Regions from separate parts of the Paenibacillus sp. CECT 9249 genome, predicted to be linked through region 1. Evidence: riboswitches for the same ligand, from Rfam matches in the RefSeq annotation. Region 1 holds a riboswitch; each other region holds the start of a gene.
The links. A riboswitch is a leader RNA that binds a small molecule or an ion and turns the genes downstream of it on or off. The one in region 1 is predicted to bind cyclic di-GMP.

Region 1 (7,063 bases):
AAACGGCGACCTCCCCCCATCAATAAGAAGTATGGGGGTACCCCGAGAAAATGTATCTCATTTTTTGCCTATATGGCCGATCTTTAGTTTTTCTTTTTCGCTTCCACAATGTTGATGAAATCACTCGCCAGACGATGGACAAATTTCACTTCTTGAAGTTCTCGTTCGCTGAGTAGTGCCCGGAGTGATTCAATGAGAACTTGTTTTTCCAGCACGTCATTCTCCATCGTTGCATGCGTAAAACGGAACACTTCAGCCGGTACAACGCCTAATGCTTCAACGATTTTTTCAAGCGTTTCAATCGAAATGTTTCGTTCCCCACGCTCCACATCACTTATGTAGCTGTATTGGAGACCGCATGCGTTCGCTAACGCCTCTTGCGTCATTTCCTTTTGCTTGCGAATATGTCGTATCTGCTCACCAACGAGCCGCTTAAAATCAGACATTCAATCACCTCTACCTATAAGGCTAGAGTTAAGAATGACAAATTATTATCCTATTAAAGTATAAATATATACAAATAAATTACCGATAAAGTTAAATGAAGATGTTTTTTAGGAGGGATATCGGTTGCGGATCGCACACAATATTCCAGCACTCAATACCTATAATCAACTCAATCGCAATTCAAGAGCCTCATCCAAAACGATGGAGAGGCTTTCATCCGGTCTGCGAATCAATCGGGCGGCAGATGATGCGGCAGGTCTCGCTATATCTCAGAAGATGCGGGCACAGATCAGAGGGCTTGCACTGGCCGAGCGAAACATCCAGGATGGAATCTCGTTGATTCAAACAGCCGAATCCGGCCTTGGAGATATTCAATCAAATATCCAACGAATGAATGAACTGGTGTTGCAAGCGGCGAATGGCACGTTAACGTCGTCCGACCGTCAGCAGATACAAAAGGAAATCGAACAGATCAAGCAAAGCATCGATTCGATTGCCAATAATACGACGTTCAACGGCATTCATTTACTCAATGTTTCAGATGCACCGCCAACTGGATACTCGGTTGTCAATTTGGCGAATGCGGCGAGCATTACCATTTTTGAAAAGTCCGGCAGTCATACCTACGAGGCAACCTTTTCGATTGCTGATTTGGTCGATGGAGTAAACTGGGCAACGCCTGCGACACCTCCAGTTTCCCCTGAACCGTATCAGTTTTCTGTTGATCTTGAAAACAATACGTTTACGACAAGGGCTGAAACTGGCGGATATGGCAACAACATTACTGCGGTCAGAGTCAATGGACTTCAAGGCTATGAAGAGACGGAAGTGTATGCAACAAAACTCATTTCTTATTCGGGAACGCCTTGGGATGATCATCCACCCGAAAATATATTAGGTGATGACTTATCCGATTGGCCGAACTTTGAGGACTACGGCGACGTTTGGACAGAAATCACCGTGCAGTTTGAAGCAAATATTGATCCAGATTCTTACCCTGTACCCGATCCATCTTCAAATGAAGTTATACTGCAAGTCGGTCCGAACAGCGGGGATACATTTACCGTTGAATTGACGGATGCGAGAACAACCGCTTTGGGATTAGCTGATGTGGCGGTTGATCCACCATCAAAAGCTCTTGAGGCGTTGGATAACATCCAAAATGCGATCAATACCGTATCATCGGACCGTGCCAAATTCGGAGCGGATCAGAATGCATTGGAGCACATTCATAACAACGTTACGAACTATGAGGAGAATCTATCAGCGGCAGAATCGAGAATTGCGGATGCGGATATGGCGAAGGAAGTCATGCATCTGACCCGCAATCAAATATTGACGCAAGCTTCACAAGCGATGCTGGCTCAAGCCAATGCGAGTATGCAACATGTACTCTCGTTACTGCCATAGAAACATACAGGGGGCGGCAATATGTATTGCATGAAATGCGGAAACAAAATGACGCAAGGCGATGACTTCTGCGATTCCTGTGGAAGTCCTTTTCATTTTCAACAACAAGTAAATCCGGGAGTGAACGTTACAGTCTCTGATGAGGAATTAGCGTGGTTTACAGGCAAACGATCCGAAGAATACGCTCAGATGTGGAAACAAAACCGTGCATGGAACTGGGCGGCTTTTTTCTTCGATGCTTATTGGTTGATGTATCGAAAAATGTATGTGTACTGCACGGTTTTTCTGGCAGTCTGGTTTGCTGTCATGATGCCACTCACATACGTCATCATGGAAAAGAGCGAATCCATATTTATCGGGTACACTTTCGTTTTGCTAATGTATGTCTTCGTCAAAATTTCACTTGGTTCTGTTGCCAACAAGCTGTACTTGCACCATGCAAGAAGAAAGATTTCACAGATTAAGCAGATTCCGTGGAAAGATGCATCGATGGAACGAGAGATCAGGCGGAAAGGCGGGACGAATCTGGCTCTGCCAATCATCGTTGTGTCCATCCCGTATATGGTCGTTTTGTTGATCGGTATATTCTATTTTGTCACTATGTATCAACACATGCAAAAAGCGGCGGAATACCTTCAGCAACAGAACCGCATCATGGAGACGAGTGAACATCTACTGGATACAACATCAAACGATGATCAAGCGACAATGGATGATCTTGAATGGGACGGCGATCAATGGGTACATATTTTATTGCTCGGTGGTGATCGGGATGATCTTCTGGCCTATACCGACAGTATCGTTGTAGCTTCCTTAGATACGGATCGAAAGAAAGCATATCTGTTTTCGATTCTTCGAGATACCTATGTTTCAATGCCTGGTCATGAAGGTGGCAGAATAAACGAATTCAAAACAAAGGGTGGCATTGACTTGGTCAAGCAGACAATTAAAGATTATACAGGTATATCTATCGATTACTATGTGTTTGCAGACTATGAGGGATTTATTAACTTGATTGATGCGATGGGCGGCATTGACTACGAAGTGGAAAAACCAATGGAGTATGCCCCTGAAGGAGAAGATCCGGAATACCATATTCAATTGGATGAAGGTTATCAGCATTTGGATGGACATGAAACGCTGCAATACGTTCGATTTCGAATGGATGCGATGGGCGATTATGCAAGAACCGAACGCCAACGCAATATTTTGGTTGCCATACTGGACAAGCTTAAGGATCATGCCTCCATGCCAACCATGTCTGATCTGATTCATTCGATGAGTTCATACGTGATAACGGATATTTCAATGGGTGATCTGTTACAGCTTAGTAAAGTCGCATTCCAACTGGACATAGATGACGTTGAGAGTATTCAGTTGCCGCCAATCGAACTCATTCGTGAGGTAGTAATCGATGATAAAAATGTAATCGCCGTTGATGAAGCCCAATTGCAAGAGTATGTGCAAAATGTGTTGCATGATCAATAGCCTCCAATGTCATTTCTGAGACAATCTACTTACTTTGAACGCCAACATTGATTCCAAGGTTAAGCATTTGGAAGCGAAGTCTTCGATCACTAACTATCTCAAATACAAAGCAGGTGATGAAACGTTGCAAAAATTTGTCCGTACCGTCAATACAAGTGACGCGTTCAAGATGAAACTCGATCATTTGGAGCGGGAATACAAAATTAAAATGCAGTCGATCAAGGAAGAGATTGCACAAAAAGAATCCGAACTCAGTAAGTACAATATGACAGGTGTCGGCGGTCAGCTTGGCGGCGGATTCCTCCGTGTAATCGGATGGGCTGTTGTCATTTTCAGCTTGCTAGTCTTCCTCATGGGATTTACGTTAGTGAGGACTGATGGCTCAGTTGCGATGGTGATCCTTTTCATTGCCGTCGTCATCTTGATCATTGGTATTGTCCTCATTGCCAAAGGAGCATCCATCCGCAATACAGCGTTGAGCAGACAACAAGAAGTGCAGGAATTGAGTCATTCATTGGAAACCGAGCTGGAACAATTGCGAGATGAAATGCAGAACATGGAACAGTACTATCAGGATGAAATGGTGAAGCAAAAGCTCTGGTATGAACAACATATGCTGAACCAACAAGAACTCCTTGAACAAGAAGTATCTGCGATTCGACAAGCCGATCCTGCCACTGCAAACATTGTAGATGATACAAAAGAATGTCCGCAATGTGCGGAGACGGTGAAAGCAAAAGCACGGATATGTCGATTTTGTCATTACGAGTTTGCGTGATTAGCAACTCCAAGGTATGATAGAGTATTTCACCAATGTGAATTGTGTTTTGACAGAATCCATTTCAATCGATAAAATAAAATATAAAAATTCGACATAATTTTCTGTGATACGACAAAGGCAAAGCTAATGAAAATTAGTGACGCAAAGCTAAAGGAGCTAAGGTGAATGTCCATTCACTATGCTAGCCAGTTACCGAAAGACAGGGATCATCATGCACTCCCATGCTTCGGCAAGGGAGTGTTTTTTATTTTTACAGCAATGGCAGGTGTCCTAGAATGGATAATCAGTTCAATAAATTGATATTTACGATATGGTGCGAAAGAAATCCGATGAAAGTTGCATTATGGATTGCAGTGGCCCTCCTCTTTTCATTAACGTTTCTATCGAAAGCATCGTGGATGATATTGCTTGAAGAAGTGTTGATGATGCTAGCTTTGGGATTCGTATTCAGGAGATGGTATGGACTTGCAATCATCAGTCTATTGCTAACGACAATGAATGTAGAGATGATAAATTCCGACTCATTTTCATTGACTCCCCACATATTAAGCTGGGCGTTGTTGTTCTTTTCGGGGTATGTTGTGGCACTGCTAATCAATATATCCCTGCTTGCTCGAAATCAGATGATCGAGCAGATCGAGACACTATTACACACTATGTATCTGAAGGACACTTATACATTCGAACATCTACATAAAGTCGCAAATTATGCCCGGCAGATGGCCAAGCAATTGAAGTTGGGCCGCAAGCAGTGCCGTTCTGTTTATTTGGGTGGATTACTGCACGATATCGGCAAACTTGGTATTCCGGATCATATCCTGCAAAAACCTGCGAAACTCACCAAAGAAGAATATGCCATCATGAAAGAACATCCTCACTATGGATATGAGTTACTTAAGCACAGCAAGCCACTTCAGAAAGAAAACATCCTCGACATGGTTCTGTTACATCATGAACGTTTTGACGGCAGTGGTTATCCGATGAAACTGAAACAGAACCAAATTCCGTTTTTGACTCGGATCATTTCAGTTGCAGATGCGTTTGACAGTATGACTTCAAGACGCAGATACAAAGACAAAAACGATATAACGTACGTTCTCAACGAATTCAATGATAAACGAGGAACGCAGTTTGATCCTGAGGTGACAGACCTCATGATAAAGATGATTGAAAATCAATGTTTGCAAACATAGAAAGAAGTGATGGTATGGCACGAATCATGGTTGTGGATGATTCCATGTTTATGCGAAGAATCCTAACCTCCATATTGACGGAAATCGGACATGAAGTGGTTGCTGAAGCAACGAACGGACAACATGCAATACAACTGTTCACAAACAACCCAATCGATCTCATCTTGATGGATATCACCATGCCGGAAAAAAGCGGGTTGTCTGCACTGAAAGAAATCAAGCAGATCGATGAGTCAGTCAAAGTTATCATGATATCCGCTATGGGACAACAATTTTTCATACAGGATGCCTTGTCTTCAGGGGCAGACGATTTTGTTGTTAAACCGTTTCAGAAGGACAGGGTGCAAGAAGCGGTGAATCGAGTGCTGAACAAACGCTGATCATCGTCAAGCAAGAACAAACTCAAAGAAAGGACAAGATTGAACATGGACATCGTGATAGGGGTAGCAACGGCAATCGCATGTTTGGTTGTGTTATGGCTGTTGTACTTGTATCATTCGAAGCGAATGAAGAAGAAAGATGCTGAGATCAATGAATTGCTGGTAGCGATAAAAAACCTGCAAGATAAATTGAAAGACAAGGAAAGAAGAAAGGCTTTTCGGGTCAAACTGCTCGAACACAAATGTACGATTGAGTTTGTAAACTTCGGTGATCCAGCATTAGAAAAATTATTACACAGAAAAAGCGAAGGAATCGTCAAGGATGTCAGCCGCACAGGAGTGAAGCTGGTTTGTCCGTTTGATTTGCCTGTCAGAAAAGACATTACGCTCATTCTGCAATTTATGATCCATGAGGAAGAATTCACTTTCAAAGGCAAGGTGGTACGCAAAGAGGAACACTCAGAAGAAATTACTTATGGCATCCGATTTATCGAAGTAAATGTGAAGGATCAACAACGATTGATTCAGGTATTGCAACAATTGGAACTGGAACGTAGAAAGTCGATTTAGTGACACACAAGTGAACTCGTCAAGGCCGCAAAGCGTTCATCCAGCCTTGACGAGTGGTTCTATGCTCCCACGCTATTTGAATGCCCAGCAATCTTTTGCTGGGCCTGCTAAGCGGCGAGCGTCGGGGTGCAGGGGATATTTTCCCTGCGTCTCCCCCATCGGGGGACGGAAGGGGGAATTCCTTTCAGGAGTGGTCGAACAAGATAAACTTATAATTTTCGCTTCACGCATGATCAAACTATTACTAACACAAAAAGAAGGTGAGTTCGTTGTCTATACGCTTTAAGTTAATCATCCCCATTTTATTGGTTGTCTTACTTCTGCTATCATCACTATCCATTCTATTTTATCAGCTCGTCAAACAGGAGATGCACCACAAGGAGCTTTCCACGATTGAGGTGGCTCGAATTGCGATGGAAAACAGCCTGACGTCAAGGGAAGTAGCAGAAGAGGTAATGGAACGGGAAATGATCGGTCAATCGGTTTTGGTCTCGTACATTGCCAGTCTTCCAAATACTGATTTTTCATTAATTTAACAACTAGCTGAATCCGCAAACATTGATGAGATTTGGATAGCGGATCAGACAGGTCATACCGTGCTGACCAATGCCGGTCAAGATATTACTTTTGATTTCGGTGCAGATCCTGAGGCACAAGCCTATGAATTCATGTCTCTCCTGGAGAATGATGCTACGACTGCCGTCACGCAATCCGCTCAGGAGCGGACGCTGGATCAACAAGTGTTTAAGTATGTTGGTGTGGGTGGTTGGAATGATCCTGCAATTATTCAAGTC
Region 2 (7,063 bases), on a different contig from region 1:
ATCGCCTGTAAATTTCCTTGTTGCTGGTATAACGAAACGAAAACACGCTAATGAGGGAAAAAAGGCGGTAAAACGGTCGATTTCCAATGATTAGCGATCCGTACTTTCGTTAGATTGGGAACTCCTTCATTTTGAGCCCAATAAGGATCGTCAGTTTCGTTAGCGCCAAATTAAGAAGCGCAGATCCGCGCGGATCGCCTTCGGATGTAGGGAGCTATCCCCTTCTATATGCGCAATCAAGCCAGTTACATTAACGACGGCGAATTATGCACTGGACTCCAATTGCAGGTTTCTGAATAAAAGGATCTTTCTTGCGTGTGGTGGGTTATTTTACCTATTATAAGGTAATCCATGGTATTGAACTGGATTTTGAGGGGATGAAACAGTAAAATTTAATTGTATAAAAAGGGAAAATGTAGAGGCCGAATCATTAGTATAAAGACAAGCCGAAGGAGATCAATCACATGCGAAAAATGCTAGGCGTACTCTTTGTGCTGGCTGGTATAGGGTGCGTGACTTTCGCTGTCATCCAATACGTCGGACATCAACAAAATTTGAAGGAAGCAATGGCAGAAGCGAGCGCTTTGATTCGTCTGTCGGACACCGGCGGCCATTCGAATGGAGAACGCGTGGATCAGGTATCCTACCGCGATCGCGATCGCTTGATCGATAAATCGGAGTTTGATCCGAAGCCGAACGATGTGATAGGAATGCTCGAAATTCCAGTGCTGGAAGCGGAGTTGCCGATTATCGAAGGTACGGATGAGGAGATGCTCGCGCGAGGGGTCGGGCACTACAGCGCTACCGCTTTTCCTATGGATAACGAGCAAATTCTGCTATCGGGGCATCGGGACACCGTTTTTCGAAATTTCGACCAGTTGTCGATAGGGGATCGTTTTATCGTTAAACTGCCCTATGGAACATTTGAATACGAGATTCAAAGTACGGACATCGTCGATAAAGACGATACGTCCGTCATTCGTTCTATGGGAACCGAGGCGCTGGTCGTGTCGACCTGCTACCCGTTCCGCTACGTAGGGAATGCGCCTGAGCGTTATATCCTGTATGCTTACCCGGTCGAAGATGAGGGGGATTCCTGACCAGGGGCCTCTATTCAAGTCGCGAAGAATGTAGACACGATTAGAAAAAAAAGATATAGTAAATATGTGGATATTTTTCGATAATTTCATACATCGTACGACAATAGCAAACCCGCCGAAAGGTGGCGACGCAAAGCTATAGGGGCTAACGTGAACGATAAACACTATGCCAGCCAGTTGCCGAATACGACGGAAGCCTCCGTCTATTTTTGCAATGCATGTAAATAGTAGACGGGGGCTTTTTGTGTTTTGGAAAGTTGTAGATATATTGTATAGGTTCAGAAGCTACAATACGACGTCTCGGATACGAATTGGCACACGGTGCAGTTCAAAGCGATCGTACAACCCGGCCAAGCGGGCAAGAATATTATCAACATCGCTTCCGTACATGCCGACAATGTCAAGACGCCTGACAGGCCGAGAGAAGATGTGCAAGTATACCCGAGAAACCCAATGATTGAATCGGAGAAGTTTGTCACGAATACGGATGTCACGAAGACGACATATGAAGTCGGGGACATCGTCTCCTATACGATTCGTGTAAGATCTGTGGTCAGCGACACCTATCTGGAGAATCTGACGATTACGGATCATTTGCCGATAGGGCTGGAATACGTTCCGGGCAGCTTACGGGTGGATGGCGTATCCGTTACGGATGCGCAAGACGGCGATGCCGGCCATTCCGTTACCGGGCAAGTATACGGTTCATTTGGCGATGTATGGGATATGAACTGGCATACGCTGGATTTCCAGGCCGTCATACTTGAGGGCCAAGGCGGTCGGACGATCGAAAATACGGCACTCGTGACCGGCGACAACATGGAGCAGCCGGGCGAACCGACGGAAAAAATGGTTGTAGAGCCGGAGCCGCCGGTTGAACCGCCTGTAGATTCTACCGATCCGGATGGCGGAGATCGGGGCGGCGGCGATGGAGGAAGCCCGGATGACAATCCATGGCGCTCCCCGGTCGTTGAATCCGAGAAAATCGCGAAGGATTTGAACGGGGGCAGCATCCGAGTCGGTGATGTGATCGAGTATACGATCCGGATGCGCAACACGGTTTCCAACAGCCAAGTCACCAACCTGGTGATTTCGGATTTTCTTCCGGAAGAACTGAAATACGTAACGGGTTCGTTGAAGGTCGACGGCCAAGCGGTAACGGATGCCGTGGATGGCGATCAAGGTTCGTATGTCGACGGCAAGGTCAGCGGACGATTCGGCACCATTACGGATACCGACTGGCATACCATCGTGTTCCGGGCCGAAGTGGTATCAGGGGAAGCCGGCCAGACGATCCGCAACACGGGTGAAGTGACCGGGGATAACCTGAATCATTCCGATCATCCTTCCGAAGACATCGTCATTGGCGATGGAAGCGGCAGCAACCCAGGCGTGCCCGGTACTCCGAACAACCCGGAAGGAGAGAACTCGGATTCTGCCTTCCCAGATTCCGGGCTATCCGACGGATCAAGCGGGTCGGGCGATTCCAATTTATCCGGCGGATCGAATGTATCCGACCAATACGATGCTTCGAGTGATCCGGCGAATGCCGAGTCAGGCATAGGCCATAAGCTGCCGAATACGGCTACGAATATGTACAGCTATTTGCTGGCTGGATGTATCATTCTGCTTGCAGGACTGTTCCTGCTAAGAAGAAAAAAAGCATAAAGTTACAGGTGCGAAGGGGACCGGAGCAATCCGGCCCCTTTTCGTTTGATTTATGGAGTGTTGCAGCTAACACATATTTTTCCAAAAGGGATTGACAATGAATGGTGATATAATGAATATATATTCAGTCATTTATATTGAGGTTACAAATCACTTTAAGAAAAAATGGGGGGAATAAAAAATGAACGAAGTTAGTGAAAGAATTCAGGCCTATTTTAAGGATTTCGAGCATGCGAACAATGTGTACGATCCGGATCTTCTCGATCCCTTGGTAAACGATCCTTTGGTGGGTGCTTATCCATCCGGCGATGTACATGCGGTGAAGAAAGAGGATTACTTGGCGGGGACAAGAGAGTCGGGTGAATACTTACAATCTTTATGTTATAAATATTTCAAGCTTACGCCTGTAAAGGAAACTCCCTTAAAAGACAACTATGTGTTGGTAGAAGTGAAAGGCACGGCGAGAGTGGAGCAAGCTTCGGGTCAATCCTTCGACCTCGTCCATGATTCTTTCTACATCCTGCATGTCAAGGAAGAATCGATCAAGATGGTCTTTACGATTACTCATGACGCCCCTATACAAATGATGCAGGACCAAGGATTTTTAACAGCGGAGTAAATGAAGAACGGAAGGAGCGGATGAACGTTGAGCAAGCAGAAAGAACGCTTTGAGGCAATGAGAGCCGAGGCCACGGAGAAGATTTTATTATCGGCAGCCAAACTTTTCGCTCACAAAACGTTTGGCAAAACCACAATGCAGGACATTGCGGAAGACGCCGGTCTCAGTAAAGGATTAGCATATCGGTACTTTGCCACCAAAGAAGAAATCATGAGCAGGTTGATCGAAATCTCGATCCCCGGGTTTGATCGTATGGCAGAGCTCTTTCAACAAGAAGGCAATAAAAAAGAGGTTATCATAAACGCTACGACATTTTTGCTCAATAACCTTCAAGAAGATCCTTCCTCCACCGATGGGCTGCTTCTCCTTAGCCAAATCGACAGTTTTTCCGGTCGAGAGTTGAGTCCGGATCTGAAGAATGCGGTACGGGCCTCGATGAACGGACTGATCGATAGCGTATCGGATCTCATCCATCACGGACAAGAACAAGGGGATTTCAAACCGGGGGATCCACGGAGGCTTGCATTGTTCTATTACAGCGCTTTTCAAGGAGTCGCGTTTACGAGTCGAAGTTTTCGGGGGGATTACGTGTTTCCGACGGCAGAGATGTTTTTGGGCTTTTTGATTTTATAAACCAATGACTAAACTGGCGCTTGACATTTGTTTGATATCAAACTATAATCCGATTATGGAAAGCAGAGACGTAATTTCATTCATTTCAAAAATTAGAGAGAAAGTGAACCGGTTTATCGTATCGGAGATGGCGAAGCGTGGTATCGAAGGGATTGCCACTTCGCATGGCGATATCATCTACGCGCTCTTTAAGACGCCGAGACTTACAATGGCCGACATCTCCAGAAGGATTAACAAAGATAAGTCTACTGTCACAGCGCTTGTCGACAAGCTGGTCAGGCTCGGATATGTGACAAAGGAAAGGGACGTTGAGGACACGAGGGTTGTTTATGTTGCGTTAACCGATAAAGGGAAAGAACTGCAACCGATCTTTGAATCCGTCTCAAAGGAATTGTTGGACTTGTTTTACTTGGGCATCTCTGAAAAAGAAAAAGAAAATCTGCTTCATATTTTAAAAAAGATTTACGATAACTTTTAAATTTTTTTCGAGAAATAGTTTGATGTCAAACAAAATGCCGGGGAGGAAATCATTATGAAAGATTTTACGAAAGAATTGCCCGATCATACCAAGAAGTACATTGGGGAGAACGATTTGTTTCTGGAGATATTCGAGGGGGACAACGTCTCGAAAACAACAAAAAACAGGCCCCCGTTGCTTTTTGTGCACGGCGCTTTCACGGGAAGCTGGATGTGGGCCAAATACATTCCTCACTTTATCGGTGAAGGTTGGAAATGCTATGCCATGAACTTGAGAAGCCATTACAAAAGCAGGCTGCTGGACATGACGAAGATCACTTTGGAAGATTATTCGGAGGATATAAAAGAGGTGATCGCTGAGTGTGGCGTTGCTCCGATTCTAATCGGATTTAGCATGGGGGGCATCCTGGGCCAGAAGTTGGCTGAAACGGTCGAACTGGCCGGGTTGGTGTTGATCGATTCCGTCATAAGCAGAGAAGTTCATGAAGCTGTGCCATACGAAGAATTAGAGCGGATGACGACCGATATCGTCGTGCCCGCCCCGGCCCGGGAAGAGCATTCAAGCATCGATGAAACGGCAGATGACATTGCATTCCAAAGGAAATATCTCGCAATGGAGTCAGCACTGGCCTTTAACGCGTTTGTGATCTCAAACGAGTCGAAGGGCATATCCATAGACAGCCGTTCCATTGCCTGCCCGTGCTTGGTTATCAAAGCAGTAAACAGTGTTGATGACGATCGGCGGGGCAGGCTGACGGCGGAACGCCTCCGTGCTGAATATACGGGGCTTTGGAATACAACGCATACCGGCGTGCTCGTCGGGCAGAGATATAAGGAAGCAGTCTCTGCAATCATGGATTGGTTAAACAGATTTTAGAACGAATGCCGAGGGCATGGAGAGACGAGTAAGCGGCTTAAGGCATATAGGAACCTACTACCTCGAACCTCTGCTCATTGTCTATCGTCATATGCTTCACTTCAACGATGTTGCCTTTTTGAAAAGCGGGAATATTCACGATCGGGATGACCGTCTTCACCACGGTATGGATCACCTCGCCATCCTGCTTCGTGACGGTAAGGTCGAGCATTACTTCCGGTTGATTGTCAATTTGAACATTCGTTTGCCGGATCGAGTTGATCACCGCTTGCGCGGAAGCGCCGCCCGCGAGAATCGCCTTGCGTTGCAAATATGCTTTTTTGCGTGCCCGCATTCCCTTAACCATAAAAGCGATCGTCAATGACGCCGTAAGTAATGAGCAAATGATGAGGATCGCCATAATCATATTCATTGGTATACACCTCGCTATTTATCAATAAGTCCCCGCAGCTGTGAAGCGGCCGATGCCCTTTAACGCGTAGTCAAAGAATGTAAGAATAAGGTCATTTTCAGTTTCGATACAATCGTATTTATCAATATCCGCTTTGCCGCCTTGCAGCATATCGGCAATCACAGGAGCGAACAGCGATAAATCCGTCAGGCTTAAATGTTTGGCCCCTTGAAAATGAACGGTATATGCGTCTGAGGCGTTTTCGTCAATCGCTTTATTGGCCGCATAGATGGAATTGTTGTCGAGCTGTACCCAAACGCTGTCGGAATAGATATTAAGAAGCGGGGTCGTGTAGGCTTCGCCGCTTGCCACAAAATCATGAATCTCATTGTCATAGACAAGCTCGCTAAACAACGGGGCATCGATATTGACAACCGCACTTATATCATCGCGTTCTCTGCTAAGCCAAACGCTTGCCGAACCGCCCATGGAGTGCCCGAATACGCCTATTTGATCCGGATTGATAAGTCGATACATGGGGTCCTTGTCACTTTGCGATTCTGCAAGTATCGTATCAATGACAAAATTCATATCGTCCGTACGCAGTTTCATCCATTTTTGAAAGAGCCCATAGACTTCCTCCGTCGTATAAACGCCCTCTGTGTTGGCATTTTTGATTTCCCTCATATATTCCGAATTGGCGAGAGCCCTTGTTCCATCGTCTGAAACGGTATACAAGGAATGATAAGGATGATCGATGGAACAGACGACATAACCGTGGCTTGCAAGCTCCGTATAGGTAGAGGTGTTGCTTGCTTTCACACCGTATGCCCCGTGTGAAAACACGACAAGCGGATAGGTTCCGTCGGCATGTTTAGGATACCAAAATTGTACATTGACGAATCTGTTCTTCCCCGTGCCGATAAATTCCTCCGTTCGGTTTGTATCAACATATGTGTAACTCGCAGTTGCGACTTCATAGGCTCCTGTCACTTGTGGCGATTGATGCTGGGGAAAAAGAAGTGCAGGCGCAAGCGCAACGATCAGCGCAAAGATCATGCCTATTGTTTTCCCGATTACGCGCGAGTGTTTGTATTCTTGGGGATCTGCTTTGTTGCGGAAAAGTGCGGCGACGCCGATTGCTGCGAGTATGAAAAGCAACGCTCCAAGCATAACCCAGCGGAAACTCCACACGATAACCGATAAGAGTACAAGAATGACAAATGCGACGAAGACGGCAACTCTAACCCAATTCCTCAAAGGTTTATTGGTTTTCCTCGTGACAATACAGTATATGG
Region 3 (7,063 bases), on a different contig from region 1:
AAGATCCGTCTTTGGCGCCGTTATGTTGCGTCAGAGTGTCAGGCCAAAATTCGGCGTCGCTCTCGATCGGCCCTTTGGATTCGCCGTTTTCCGTCCAAGTAAGAATCGCTCTGTTCAAAAATGGAGCCTTCGTTTTGTCCGGTTTCCATTCGTTATTAAACTTGGTTTCATACACGATCAGATAAGTATCCGTGATGATCCCGTTAAAATGAACTTCGAAACCTGCGCGCGGATCCTCGGAGACAACCGTGTAATCATTGTCGGAAACGGCTTTCCCGTCAGCCGTTACAATTCTCAACGTCTCCGGCAAAAATTCGAGCCCGCCGTTCGGAAATACGTCCTTCACGACGACATTGTCCATCGGGTATTTGTCCAAATTGACCCGAATCGTCCATGTTGTCGTTTTTGCGTTATAATCGGTTTTGTGTTCGTATTTTTCATTCGTATTGAATTTGTTCAGAATGACGCGCTCAAGAGGTTGGCCGGCCTCCTTGCTGCCGCCTTCCGTCGTTACCAGATTCTTGACTGTCTTATTCTCGTCTACCCGATCCGTAACTTTGGTTTCATACACGATGGTGTACGCCGAATCGATGTCGGAGTTGAACTGCAGATCGAAACCCAACTTCCCATCTTGATCCGGTTTTCCCAATACATTCAATTCGTACGCATCATTGTCCAGTTCTTCTTTCGTTTGTCCCTTATAGATCTTGAACGAACCGTCGATCCATTGCAGCCTGCCGTCGAACCGGTCTTGCAACCACGCGTCTTCTTTATCAATTTTTTTGTTGCCGAAGTTGTATCTTATTTCCCAGGCAATCGTTTGTGTCGCAGGATCGTATTTCGCCGCTTTCTTGGCCAATAATTCTCCGCGTTTCACGGTAACGGTAGCTGTCGCGGAGACGTCTTTCAAGTCCTCTCCCGACAGCGTAGCCGTGTTGGCAAACTTGGTCTCTTCTCCCACAACGCGCGTCGCATATTGCACACGATAAGCTTTATTAATCGTTTCGTCGCGGAAAGAAAGCTTGAAACCCGCGCCCGAAGAATCGATTTCGATCGCATACGCTTGCGGATCGAGCTCGGCTCCCGTCGCCGTCGAACCGTCGCCGTTCACTTGAAGGCGGTACACTTTAATGGAATCCGCGATCAATTCCAATCCATCCGGTGTCGGGTCCGTCACAACCGCATGTTTGATCGCTTCTAATTGTTTATTGATATCAATCGTCCACTGAATGTCGCCGCTCTCGACCAAATCGCCGCGTTTCTCCAACGCGGTTCCGGACTCGGGCTTGATTTGCACCGTAACGGTTTGCTCCCCGCCCTTCACCGGGAATACGATGGTAACTTCCGTATTGCCATTGACAACCTCTTTGGTGAATTCCGTGCGGATTTGCAACGTACCGCTCACGCGGGAATGATTCTCCACGTAATCGTTGAAAGTCATCACTACCTGTCCGCTGCGATCTACCGTAAAGTTGCCCACCGTTCCGCCGTCGGCCGTGGTCAGAGGCGCATCGATATCCGTGAAAATTTCAAATTGACGCGGCAATTGGAACGTGAATTTGTCTCCCGCTTTGTAGCCGTGTGGATCCGGCAATTCCCATTCGTAATATAAGTTGACCGCCGAGCCGATTTCCAAGCGGCTGTCCGGATTCAGAACCGTATCAACAACATTTCCCTGCTCGTCCGTAAGGGTCACTTTCGTTAAAATGCTGCCCGATTCCTCCGGCGATGGATTGTATACGGCGTCCGTTACCGTACCGGTTTCATTTTCCCCGGCCTCGACGAGCAACAAACTTTCGGGTGTTGCCGATTCATCCGCTTGCACAACACCTCCGACAAACATACTTTGTAAAATAAGCAACAAACCAATGATAACTACACTTGCCTTTTTTCCCATTTTGATAACATTTCTCCTAATCTTATTTTAAATATCCTTGAAGCGTCAGTCCGGCTGTTCCAAACCTTTCCACGACCAACTCCCTCCATGATTGATGGACCCATACCCATTGTAAACCCCGCCTCTTAACAAATTCTAAACATGGTTCATGCGATATGTCGTCGATTCGGTATTATAGATTTTAAAGGTATTAGTTATCTTTAATTGAATAAAAAAAGAAGTGTCATATAACTATATTGAGTTTCCGCACAAGATCCGACATTTTCTGATTTAAACACGGACTTAAAAACTCTATAATAACTATTATGTTTCATTACGTCAAGGATAAAGCATACCTTCGTTTTTCTTGGATAAGTACATTTCACAAAAGAAATGAATCAACGTAAAAAAGAAGTCCCGAGTGCACACTCAAGGCTTCCATGCCTATCTTAATAATGTTTCGTCGCAGTATATTTGGATGCGTCTTTGATCATGTCGAAAGCGGTGCTGCTGCCATTCCAACCCGCATCCACCGTTGTATCGATAGTCACCCATTGATGGTCCAAATACACTTTGTTCCAGGCATGGTACGTATCGACATACTCGCTCTTGCCCATAACCAATTGAGTCGGAATATCGACGCTTCTCAACATTGCGGCAAATAAGGAAGCGTATCCGTAACAAATCGCTTTGTTCGACGTCAAGATCGGATCGATCTGAGGCACATACTCCCCGGAAACTGCCAAACTATCATCGTATTTAATATGGTTGATAATATAATTGTAGATCGCCTTCACTTTATCCGTATCCGCGGTCAGATCTTCGGTTAACTCCTTCGCCTTGCGAACGGCTTGATTCGCCTCTTTCCAACTTACATTCTGAATGGAATTCAGATATACTTTCGCGTTATCGGCCAGTTCAAGCTTGATCGTATCCTTCTTCATCACTCGATATTTATTGTCGCTGACATGCTCCAATACGCTAACGGTGTACTCGCCGTTGCCCGATTGAAGAGGAAAGGCGTCTACCTTGCCGGGCTTCAAAGTATAGGTGTACTTCTCCTCGCCTTTGGCAATCTGGAGTTTGGTTTTCACACCCGTTTTCACATCATATGCAACGCTTACAATTCCATCCTTCACATTGGCTTTATTCAACCAGGCGCTTCCTTCTTCGGCGTGAACCGGCATTGCTTGCAACATGGAACAAAAAATAAAAACTGCTGATAGAAACAGTACGAACTTGCACACTCTATAAAACTCCCTTCGGCGGCCAGGCTGCCATCTTATAGTTAAGAAGGCCCTATAGCTTTGCGTCCCTGCCTTTCGACAGGTTTGCCATTATCGTGTAAAGCTTTATTTTGGGGAAGAAAAACAAAAAAAGCTTGTCCCTTCGGTAACTGGCTGCCATCTTATCATAAGAGAAGGCCCTGTAGCTTTGCGTCCCTGCCTTTCAACAGGTTTGCCATTATCGTGAATTCGCTTTGTTGCTCATATTCTATCATATCTATCATTTAAAATCTATCGCTTTAGTATAGAATTGGGAAAAATGGGTAACAAAAGGCCATATCAATGAAAAAGGAGCGATTGAAATGCAAAAAATCACTGTTTGACGCTTGTAATTAACAGATTACCTGCGAATATCGGACCAATATGCCCGGCGGGCCGCATAAGTTGGCGGAACTGGAATATTGGGAAGTAGCGAGCGGGAACAAGCGATACCGCAAATACAGCTTACGAAACCTAGCATCGTTATTCGAAGGAAATGGAGCTTCTATATTTTCTTACGAAACTAGAAATTGTTATTCATCAAAATAGTAGGTAATGCGGCGGTATTTCGCTCTAATAACGTCTTGGAGTTTCGTTGAATTTGAAATGGCATCGATTTTACGGCTATAGCGTTTCTCAAGTTCGTTAGCGCCATTCAGATGCTGTGTTCGTACGCCGAAGCTGAATCGAAGATGGAATCGTTGACTTTTTCCGCAAAACCATTTATATTGATAGTTATATTTTTTAAAATTCAAGGAGGATTATTAAAAAGTGACACATTCAATGAGACTGCGTTTCCCTACTTTGAACCGGTAATTGAATACGTTCAAAGGCTCTGCTTGCGTAGGCGGAGTAAACGGGATCAGTCTGTCCTTTTTTAATAATCTTCATGTTCGCATAGCAAATATGTAATGTGTAGAAAGGCGGATCGTTCTGCCTTTCTTTTTTTATGGATTGTTTACCTTCTTTTGCAAGACAAAAGGAAGGTTTATTAGGTGACGGCTACCTTGGCAAACCCCTTAATTAAAGATGGGTCTTCTTCCCTTTACTCTGAATCGCAGGCAGATCGCCTGTGATTTTTTTAATTGCGAAAGGCGGAGATAATATGACCAAAAAAATTCATAAGTACAGCGGGAAAAAGTTAAGCCGCGGGGAGCCTCCCAATTTTTCCGGCCAGCATTTGATGCATAACAAGAAGTTGATTCATGAAATTGTCGATCGAGCGAATATAAGCATCGAAGATACCGTTTTAGAGTTGGGAGCTGGAAAGGGCGCCTTGACAACTGTGTTGAATCAAAGAGCCGGAAAGGTATTAGCGGTGGAATACGATGCCAAATTTGTCGACATACTCAAACGGAAAACCGCGCAACATCCAAATACAATCATTATTCATCAAGACATGATGAAAATCCGTTTGCCCAAAGAAAAGTTTGTTGTTGTCTCCAATATTCCGTACGCCATCACAACGCCAATTATGAAGAAGCTTCTGAACCATCCTTCAAGCAGCTTTCAAAGAGGCGTCATCGTCATGGAAAAAGGAGCGGCCAGACGATTCACGCAAAACTTCATTAAAAATGCTTATGTTTTAGTTTGGAGAATGCGGTTCGACATTCGCTTGGTGAAAACCATTTCCCGAGATCATTTCTCCCCTCCTCCCAAGGTGGACTCGGCCATGGTGACGATCACACGCAAAAAAGAAGCGGTTATAGCGTCCAAAGATTGCATTGCTTTTGCAGGGCTTGCCGAATACGCGCTAAAAGAACCGCAAAGCCCTATCGATTTGGCTTTACGAGGGATCTTTACTCCGCCCCAAATGAAGCATTTGAGAAGGAATCTAAAAATGAACCATGAACAGCTTATCGGAACACTCAATGAAAAACAATGGGGGACGGTTTTTCAAACAATGGTTCAAATGGTACCGCGTCATTATTGGCCAAGAGCAAACAAGAGGACATGAGACCGTTTTTGAAGAAAAAAATCCAACTTCCTTAAAATAGGCAGTTGGATTTTTGTTCGGTTACGTCCGTCAACGATATCGCAGCCATGGTTGCTCATCTAGCTGGAGAAAGCGAACGCTTTGTTACCGGAGCGTCGATTGCCGTCGACGGCAGGTTTGGAGCTTGACACGGACGGCATATGCGGCGGCGTGGGAAACTGGAGGTAGCGATTGTTGGAATGGCGCTAGGAGAAAATGGCAAACGGGCGGGCTCCCGCATATGATACCTCAACATATTCTTGCTGAGGTGTTCAATTATTCAGAGTACAGGTCAAACAACCCTTTGTAAGGAGTGAAGTCCAATGGCATTTATGCCGCTGTCCCCGCCTCCTCCATTCGTCCCAACTCCAACCGCTACATCATATATTATCGACTGCTTACAAAATTACACTTATGTTTGGTTATGGAATGGGGAAAGTTTCTGGTTTTATCCAACACGTGTTGAATATGGAGAAGTTTCTGGTTATCGTTGGAATGGCGCATTCTGGGCATTTTACGGGATTGATCCAAGACTTATCATGTCTGTTTCATGTCCTCCAATCCCCACTCTTTACTAAAAATTTAGAGAGCCATATTGTTGATTCCACAAACAACGATGAGCGTATCATGCCATCCGCTCGCATCACTAGCATACGGGTCCACACTAGTCGTTTACCCCTGCAACAAGCTGCAGGGGTATCTATTCATGCATGAATCAAAATCAGTATGTCCGCTTACAGGAGTCTCGACTCTTCGATCTGATGTTCCGAAGCGAAAGTCATGACTTCCTGTAAATCGGGGTATGAGCTTGACGTCCCTAATCTCGTTACCGAGAGCGCGGCAGCGGCAGAGGCATAAAAAACGACGTCATCCATAGATAAACCTTGAAGCAGGAAATAAGAGAACGCGCCATTGAAACAATCGCCGGCTCCGGACGTGTCAATTGCATTCACCTTAAAAGAAGGATACAGAACCGACTTTTCCTCGCTTTGGTATAAAACTCCCTTGCTTCCTAACGTGACAATCAGGTTCTTGACACTGTATTCCCTGATTACTTTCATTCCGGCTTCTTTTATTTCTTGGATGGAAGCCAGACTTGCACATTTCGAAAGTAATTTCAACTCATGCTCGTTAGGCGTTAAGTAATCGATTCCCCTCAAGGCGGATTGATCCAAGTCTAATACAGGCGCCGGGTTAACGATAACTGTTTTGTTATGTTTTTTCGCTAGTTGTATCGCTGTTTCTATCGTTTCTTTCGGTATTTCAAACTGTACCAAAATGGCGTCAACCTCAGAGATGACCGCTTCATTGCTCATCATATCGTCGGATGAAAATAAATTATTCGCTCCAGGCGAGACAACGATGATATTTTCCCCTTGGCTGTTTACAATAATCTGAGCCGTACCTGTTTTGCATCCCTGTTCTTGTCGAACCAAATCTGCGTTGATATGTTGTTTTTTGAGAAACTGAACAGCTTCCGCTCCAAAAGAGTCAGCGCCTACTTTGGCCAAAAAAGTCGTATCTTGCCCCATTTTGGCCGCCGCTACGGCTTGATTGGCCCCCTTTCCGCCCGGACATGTGAAGAAGGAGGAACCCAAAACGGTTTCACCCGGAGCCGGAAGGCGGTCCGTCATAGAAATGAGATCAACGTTATAGCTTCCTACTACAAGCAATTTTTTCATCAGCCTATTTGGTTTCACGATTCCTTGGCCGCCAGCCATTTCACGCTATTGGTCCATAAACGGTTATAATGCTGCCATTCGACAAACTCTTTCGGACCCCAGTGCGGTGCAAAATCACTTGCAAATGCTAGCGTTCTGCCTTTTCCAAACTCTCCTACCGCAAGAAATGCGTTTCCGTTATGTTCCGCTAGAACCGTTCCCGAATCCTTTGCTTGAATGCGATTATATCCCAAGAAATGCGGCCATGCTCCATGAATCCCTTCCA

Region 2: it holds a riboswitch for cyclic di-GMP, as region 1 does, so the genes downstream of both, LQ229_RS10845 (LPXTG cell wall anchor domain-containing protein) here and LQ229_RS19255 (HD-GYP domain-containing protein) in region 1, are expected to answer to the same signal.
Region 3: it holds a riboswitch for cyclic di-GMP, as region 1 does, so the genes downstream of both, LQ229_RS13445 (transglutaminase-like domain-containing protein) here and LQ229_RS19255 (HD-GYP domain-containing protein) in region 1, are expected to answer to the same signal.

What each region holds. Positions count from the first base shown of each region.
Region 1 covers NZ_CAKKLI010000032.1:41,106-48,168, forward strand. Annotated here, with positions in the region: gene LQ229_RS19235 (helix-turn-helix transcriptional regulator) at 84-446, opposite strand; gene LQ229_RS19240 (flagellin) at 571-1,857, shown strand; gene LQ229_RS19245 (LCP family protein) at 1,879-3,345, shown strand; gene LQ229_RS19250 (zinc ribbon domain-containing protein) at 3,380-4,123, shown strand; cyclic di-GMP riboswitch class I at 4,233-4,323, shown strand; gene LQ229_RS19255 (HD-GYP domain-containing protein) at 4,456-5,319, shown strand; gene LQ229_RS19260 (response regulator) at 5,334-5,699, shown strand; gene LQ229_RS19265 (PilZ domain-containing protein) at 5,745-6,269, shown strand; gene LQ229_RS19270 (hypothetical protein) at 6,539-6,805, shown strand; gene LQ229_RS19275 (methyl-accepting chemotaxis protein) at 6,866-7,063, shown strand, end outside.
Region 2 covers NZ_CAKKLI010000011.1:36,726-43,788, forward strand. Annotated here, with positions in the region: gene LQ229_RS10840 (class D sortase) at 465-1,100, shown strand; cyclic di-GMP riboswitch class I at 1,196-1,285, shown strand; gene LQ229_RS10845 (LPXTG cell wall anchor domain-containing protein) at 1,422-2,768, shown strand; gene LQ229_RS10850 (hypothetical protein) at 2,950-3,387, shown strand; gene LQ229_RS10855 (TetR/AcrR family transcriptional regulator) at 3,415-4,020, shown strand; gene LQ229_RS10860 (MarR family transcriptional regulator) at 4,025-4,498, shown strand; gene LQ229_RS10865 (alpha/beta hydrolase family protein) at 4,553-5,374, shown strand; gene LQ229_RS10870 (hypothetical protein) at 5,412-5,786, opposite strand; gene LQ229_RS10875 (alpha/beta hydrolase) at 5,808-7,063, opposite strand, start outside.
Region 3 covers NZ_CAKKLI010000016.1:3,130-10,192, reverse strand. Annotated here, with positions in the region: gene LQ229_RS13450 (collagen binding domain-containing protein) at 1-1,864, opposite strand, end outside; gene LQ229_RS13445 (transglutaminase-like domain-containing protein) at 2,326-3,075, opposite strand; cyclic di-GMP riboswitch class I at 3,138-3,222, opposite strand; cyclic di-GMP riboswitch class I at 3,265-3,349, opposite strand; gene LQ229_RS27300 (erythromycin resistance leader peptide) at 3,913-3,957, shown strand; gene erm (23S ribosomal RNA methyltransferase Erm) at 4,247-5,098, shown strand; gene LQ229_RS27110 (hypothetical protein) at 5,143-5,265, shown strand; gene LQ229_RS13435 (transporter) at 5,440-5,694, shown strand; gene rbsK (ribokinase) at 5,851-6,837, opposite strand; gene LQ229_RS13425 (glutamine amidotransferase) at 6,813-7,063, opposite strand, start outside.